Bdellovibrio bacteriovorus: one gene and its partner. The protein of the gene in region 2 interacts with the protein of the main gene of each other region in a pairwise test. Links are inferred from orthologs where the notes say so. Each region holds a gene or a part of one and is shown on either strand. Other genes may lie near its edges.

Evidence for each region.
Region 1: the proteins of ligA (region 2) and leuS interact in binary tests that used the Escherichia coli proteins (3 or more experiments, as listed by UniProt). The link is inferred for Bdellovibrio bacteriovorus from one-to-one orthologs.

The regions. Positions count from the first base shown.
Region 1 is NZ_CP020946.1:3,455,285-3,458,683, reverse strand. The notes cover bases 320-3,394. They hold leuS (leucine--tRNA ligase), read right to left. Parts: upstream 3,015-3,394; coding sequence 624-3,014; downstream 320-623. Other genes in these bases: speA (biosynthetic arginine decarboxylase), read right to left, coding at 320-540. Outside these bases: more of speA, read right to left, coding at 1-319.
Region 2 is NZ_CP020946.1:3,743,740-3,747,034, forward strand. The notes cover bases 220-3,190. They hold ligA (NAD-dependent DNA ligase LigA), read left to right. Parts: upstream 220-690; coding sequence 691-2,691; downstream 2,692-3,190. Other genes in these bases: gatA (Asp-tRNA(Asn)/Glu-tRNA(Gln) amidotransferase subunit GatA), read right to left, coding at 220-283; gatC (Asp-tRNA(Asn)/Glu-tRNA(Gln) amidotransferase subunit GatC), read right to left, coding at 294-575; B9G79_RS17960 (M12 family metallopeptidase), read right to left, coding at 2,688-3,190. In the rest of the region: more of gatA, read right to left, coding at 1-219; more of B9G79_RS17960, read right to left, coding at 3,191-3,295. UniProt on the Escherichia coli protein: DNA ligase that catalyzes the formation of phosphodiester linkages between 5'-phosphoryl and 3'-hydroxyl groups in double-stranded DNA using NAD as a coenzyme and as the energy source for the reaction.

The DNA of each region.
Region 1 (3,399 bases), 290 kb from region 2 along the record:
CATTTTCAATTCTTCTTTACGATCCACCACGATGATGGTGTTGCGGCCCAGTTTCTGGGACAGGATCGCTGTTTCGATGTATTCCCAGTCTTTGAAACCGTTGCAGATGATAAGTGCATCTGGAGTGTTCATCAAAGCCAGAACCACCAGAAGCTCAGGTTTGGAACCTGCTTCAAGACCCATGGAATAGTCTTTACCGTATTTCACCAGCTCCTGAACCAGGTGACGCTGTTGGTTTACCTTGATCGGGTAAACGCCACGATACTGGCCTTTGTAGCCATGATCAGCAAATGCTTTTTGGAAGCAGCCGTTCAAAAGCTCCACGCGGGATTTAATAATTTCCGGAAAACGAATCATGATGGGAACGCGGATACCGCGGTCCAAAAGATCTTGGGTCAGCTCATGCAGATCCACTGTCGGACCCGCGGCGCCCATCGGAGTGACAGCAACATTGCCTGCGCTGTTAATTCTGAAATAACCGTTGCCCCAGTTGTTGATCCCATAAAGCTCAGCGCTTTTTTCAGGACTCCAATTAGACATCTCTTCTGGCCCTCACGACTAGGGGGCCCGGATAAAGGACCCCATGTTGTTTTTCAGGGGTCCTTTTCGGTAAAAGAACCCAGTTATTTAACGATCAAGTTCAAAATTTTGCCGGCTTTGTAAATCACCTTGTCGGGATTCTTGTCGCCAAGCACAGCTGCCACTTGTGGAACGGCTTTCGCCGCCGCGACCGCTTCCTGTTCGGAAGCCGCCACGCCCAACTCGATCGTGCCGCGCATTTTTCCATTCACTTGCACGCCGATTGTCACAGTGTCGTCAGCGCACAGGGTGTTATCATATTTTGGCCAAGGAGCCAAAGAGCAAAGTCCCTGTCCGCCCATTTTTTCCCACAATTCTTCAGCCAAATGCGGGGCAAACGGAGCCAGAATCTGTACCAGCGGTTTCAGAGCCAAAACAGAGCGGCACTCCGCGCGGTAAAGTTCGTTCACCAGAATCATCATGGCGCTGATCGCCGTGTTAAAGCTCATGGACTCGATGTCCTCTGTGACTTTTTTGATGGTTTTGTGAACTAATTTCTCGATCTCCAAAGTCAAAGCGGCATCGGTCGCCACATATTTGCCGTCATCGCTGACAACAAGGCGGCCGATGCGATCCAGGAAGCGTTTTACGCCGTCAATACCGGTCGGAGACCAGGCCTTGTCTTTATCCAAAGGCCCCATAAAGCTGACGAAAGTTCGAACAGCATCTGAACCGTGTGTCTGGCCGATTTCCTGAGCTGGGATCACGTTGCCACGGGATTTGGACATTTTTTCACCGTCGGGTCCCAAAACCATGCCCTGGTGGGCCAGTTTTTGGAATGGTTCATCATGGGTCACAAGACCGCAATCAAAAAGAACCTTCATCCAGAAGCGGGAATACAGCAAGTGACCGACAGTGTGTTCAGGACCGCCCACGTACAGATCCACTGGCATCCAGTACTTTTCAGCTTCCGCACTGAACGGAGCTGCATCATTGTTTGGATCGATATAGCGCAGGAAGTACCAGGAAGATCCGGCAGCTCCCGGCATGGTGTCGGTTTCGCGTCGGCCTTCTTTGTTGCCGTCCATGTACTTCACCCATTCCGCGTTGCGGGCCAGTGGAGCTTCTCCGGTGTCGGCGGGTTCATAGTCCGCCACTTCCGGCAATACGACAGGAAGCTCGTTCACGGGAACGCCGCGGGAACCGTCGGCAAAGTGTACGATCGGGAACGGCTCGCCCCAATAGCGCTGACGGCTGAACAGCCAGTCGCGCAGCTTGTACTGAACTTCGCGAACGCCCAATTTGTTTTCTTCCAGATAAGCCAGCATTTTTTTGATGGCGTCGGCTTTATTCAGGCCGTTCAGGAATTCAGAGTTGATCATGACGCTGTCGCCTTCAAATGGCAGTTGGTCACTTTCAAGCACGGTTTTAATTGGAATGTTGAATTTGGTCGCAAACTCGAAGTCACGCGCATCGTGACCAGGAACGGCCATGATTGCACCGGTGCCGTAATCCATCAGGACATAGTCGGCAATCCAGATCTCGATCTTTTCGCCCGTGATCGGGTGGATGGCGTGAGCCCCCGTGAAGACGCCGGTTTTTTCAGTCGTCGCCTTGCGGTCGACTTCTGATTTTTTCGCCGTGGCGGCAATGTATTCTTCCACCGCCGTGTGCTGCGGCTGGGAGGTGATCTTTTTGACCAGCGGATTTTCCGGAGCCATCACCATGAAGGTCACACCGTACAATGTGTCCGGACGAGTGGTGAAGACTTCAAAGCTGTCCTGTTCGCCATGAACCTGGAAGGTGACGCGCGCGCCTTCGGACTTTCCAATCCAGTTGCGCTGCGCCTCTTTGGTTCTTTCCGGCCAGTCGACTTTGTCCAGGTCATTCAACAGGCGTTCGGCATAGTCGGTGATTTTAAGCATCCACTGTTTCATCGGCACGCGGATGACCGGGTGACCGCCGCGCTCTGATTTTCCGTCGATGACTTCGTCATTGGCCAGAACGGTTTTCAAAGCCGGGCACCAGTTGACCGGAACTTCCTTCTGGTAAGCCAGGCCGCGCTCATACAGTTTCAGGAAAATGAACTGAGTCCATTTGTAGTAGTTAGGCTCACAAGTGGAGATTTCGCGGCTCCAGTCAAAGCTGAACCCAAAGGACTGCAGAGTTGTGCGGAAGCTTTCGATTGCTTTTTTGGTCGTGATGGCAGGATGGATCCCGGTCTGGATGGCAAACTGCTCAGCCGGCAGACCAAAGGCATCGTATCCCATCGGGTGAAGAACGTTGAACCCCTTGGCGCGTTTGTAACGGGAAATGATATCGGCCGGAGTGTAAGAGGCCATATGCCCAACATGCAAACCGGAGCCCGATGGATAGGGGAACATATCCAGCGCATAATATTTTGGTTTCACACTGTTTGTCTCAGCCTGAAACGCCTTGGCGTCCGCCCACTTTTTCTGCCATTTTTTCTCGTACTCGGTGAAGTTCAAACTCATAAAAACATCCTTCAAAATTCAAAGAAAAACACCACAACCATAAATAGCCAAAATCCCCAGACAATTCAACGAATAAGACCCCCTTAGCGCCCACATCAGACCCTTCCACAAAACACAGAAAATGTAAGAAAGTCTCCCCCGCCCAAAGTCCACAAAATCCCGAATGCCATCCACATTGTTTTAGATTCCCAATACTTCGCGCACGGGCGCACCAACAAGGTCCTGATCGAGGAAGGAGGGCTGGGGGGCTGGGTTCCGCCGCAAGTTCCGCAGGTCCGGGGGTAATCGTGGAACGCAATAGCTCCCGACGAGCCAAAGGGCTAGTAAGGAAGAAAAAAACCACCCGAGCGAGGACTGTTCGAAGCGCCGGAGCCCAGCCCCCAGC
Region 2 (3,295 bases):
GAATCTTGCTTCCGGCCGTGGTCGTAAGACCCTTGGTACAAAACATCTCTTTGATTCCAAAGGGAACACCCGCCAACAGACCGACATCCTCGCCCTTGGCAATACGTGCATCCAAGGCCTCGGCGTCCTGAACCGCGACAGGATTCAGGGAAGTGAAGGCATTCAGTTTCGGGTTCAAAGACTCAATGCGCTTACGGAAATGCTGTGCCACTTCCTTGGCACTGACCTTGCGAGTTTTGACGGCTTCGGCAATTTCCGAAATAGAGGCAAATGTTAAATCCACAATCAACCTCCTAAACAACCGGGGGAACTTTAAAAAGATTGCCGGCACGATCCGGAGCATTGCCAGTCATTTCGTCGGCCGTGAATTCCTGACTGACAACATCTTCACGCCAGTAAGCCTCAATTTCCGTTGGGGTCACCAAAGGTTCTATTCCGGCAGTGTTGATTTTTGAAATCTGCTCAAAGTGGGTCAGGGCCTTGGCCAGCTGGGTGCTGTATTCCTGGGCTTCTTCATCCGTCACATGCAGGCGGGCAAGTTTGGCAATCGTTTCGATCGTCTTTTTGTCAATCACCGGAAGCTCCTCTCGGTCTATCGACAACTACGCTATTACAAACTATCTTCAGAGTCATCTTTTGCCCAATGCGTTTGATGGTGACTGGACCTCAGAGATAGGTGCAAATTGTTCTATGTCCAAAAAACGTCATGAAGAGCTCAAAAAGATCATTTCCGAACACGACCACAACTATCATGTTCTGGATAAGCCCATCATTACAGATTACGAATACGATCAGCTCTTCAACGAACTTTTGGAGCTGGAAAAAAACCCCAAAGGTCTGGACCTCAGCGATTCACCTTCACAAAGAGTGGGCGGAACAGTTCTGGAGGGCTTTGCCAAAGCCCAGCACCGTTTGCCAATGCTTTCGCTGGCCAATAGTTATTCTCCGGAAGATATTTTTGAGTTCGACGAACGGGTCCGCAAGTTTCTCAACACCGAAGATCCCGTGGAATACCTGTGTGAGCTAAAATTTGACGGCCTTTCCATGGAACTGATCTATGAAAAAGGCCAGTTCATTCGCGCCATCACCCGTGGCGACGGCACCGTGGGTGAAGACGTCACCCACAACATCAAGACCATCAAGAGCATTCCACTAAAGCTTGCTCATAAAAACCCACCCGAGCTTTTGGAAGTGCGCGGGGAGGTTCTGATGTTTAAAGAAGACTTCGCCAAGCTGAATGAAACTCAGCAGGAAAATGGTCAACAGACTTTTGCCAATCCCCGCAATGCCGCGGCTGGCACCGTTCGACAACTGGACTCCAAAATCGCAGCCTCACGTCCGCTGCGTTTCTTTGGATATGCCCTGGGTGCGGTGGAAGGGGAAACCTTCAACACCCAAAAGAACATCCAGGAATACTTCAGTGCGCACGGCATCCCGACGGTTCTTCCCTATAAAGAAGAACTGCTGGTGGTGGCCAAGGGACCGGAAGAGGTTGTGAAGTACTATCACCACATTGAAAAGGTTCGCCCAAAACTTCCCTTTGATATCGATGGTGTGGTGATCAAGGTCAATTCCTTGCGCCTGCAGGATGATCTGGGGCTGGTGGCCAGAAGTCCCAGATGGGCCACCGCCGCGAAATTCAAACCGGAACAGGCCCAAACCACCGTCGAAGACATTGTCGTCCAGGTGGGCCGCACGGGGGCACTGACTCCGGTGGCCATCATGAAGGCCGTGAAAGTCGGCGGCGTCACGGTCACCAATGCAACTTTACACAATCAGGATGAGATCACCCGCAAGGACATCCGCATCGGCGACACCGTGATCATTCAGCGTGCCGGCGACGTGATCCCGGAAATCGTGGAGGTTGTAAATCCTGACAAGCGCCCTGCGGACCGTTTGCCTTATTCGATTCCTGAAAACTGTCCGGCGTGCGGTTCCGTCGCCGTGAAGGCCGAGGGCGAAGTGGTCACCCGCTGTGTGAATCCACTGTGTATCGCTGTGGTGAAAGAATCCCTGAAACACTTCGTGGCCCGAAGAGCGATGAATATCGACAAAGTGGGTGATCGTCTGATTGAAACCTTGGTCGACAACAAATTGCTGACCAGCTTTTCGGATTTTTACCGTCTGACAAAAGAACAAATTCTTTCTTTGGATCGTCAGGGTGACAAGTCTGCTGACAACATTATCAAGTCTATTGAAAACAGTAAAAACCCGACGCTGGCGCGTTTCATCTTCGCTCTGGGAATTCGCTTCGTGGGTGAACAAACCGGAAAACATCTGGCCGATCACTTCCTGACGATTGATAAGTTCCTGGCCGCGACGGAGGAAGAACTGCTGCTGGTGCCGGAAATCGGCGCCAAGGTCGCCAAATCCATTCGCGACTGGACAGGCAATCCAAAGCTTGTCGATGAGGTGTATGCGATGATGGACCTGGGCGTGAAAATCGCAGGACCCGTGCGCGCGCAAGAGGGTTCCCTTTCAGGGATGAGCTTCCTGATCACCGGAACTTTGCCGGTGAAGCGTGATGACGCCAAAGATCTGATCGAGAAAAACGGCGGAAAAATTCTGGGCTCGGTTTCATCCAAGCTCAATTATCTTGTCGTGGGTGATGATCCCGGATCAAAAGTGGAAAAAGCTCAAGGCCTGGGTGTGAAGATCATCTCTTGGGATGAACTGCAGGCCATGATTTAGTTTTTGCCGTAAACCTGCACAAGGCGCTGGATGTCTCCGGCGCTCAGGGCCGCGCTGGGTGCCAGTTGCGCTTCGGTTTTTGATTTCAGAGTCACTCCGCCATTTTTACTGAAAGCCGTCGGCTGATACAGCATGACCGATTCAAAGTCGAACGACGAAGCCCCGCTTAAGACCATCAATGACGCCGGGAACAGTTCAAAATTGTGTTTGTACTTTTCCTGAATATTGTCCCACATCACTTCAACAAACCGGTCGCGGTCACTGCGATTTTGTTCATGGATAAACCCCAGGGCGTGCATGATCTCGTGGGTGATCTCAGTGACACCGCAGCCTGAGGAAATCCACAGGGGCTGCTTGCCACCGACTTTTCCCAGATAGGATTTACACCCCGAACCGGCTTCAAACACCAGAACATCTTCCTGATGGTTGTAAGGAACAAACTTGATTGGAGTTTCCACAAACTCGGCAATAGCCTGAATGATTTCTGACTTGTTGGGCACATCATCCTGGATATGAAACGGCACCACGCCGTTTTCCCACAACTGGACGCTTTCCAGGGCGACACTGCCACGGAGCTTGGCGCTGCGGGGAACTCCAATCACGA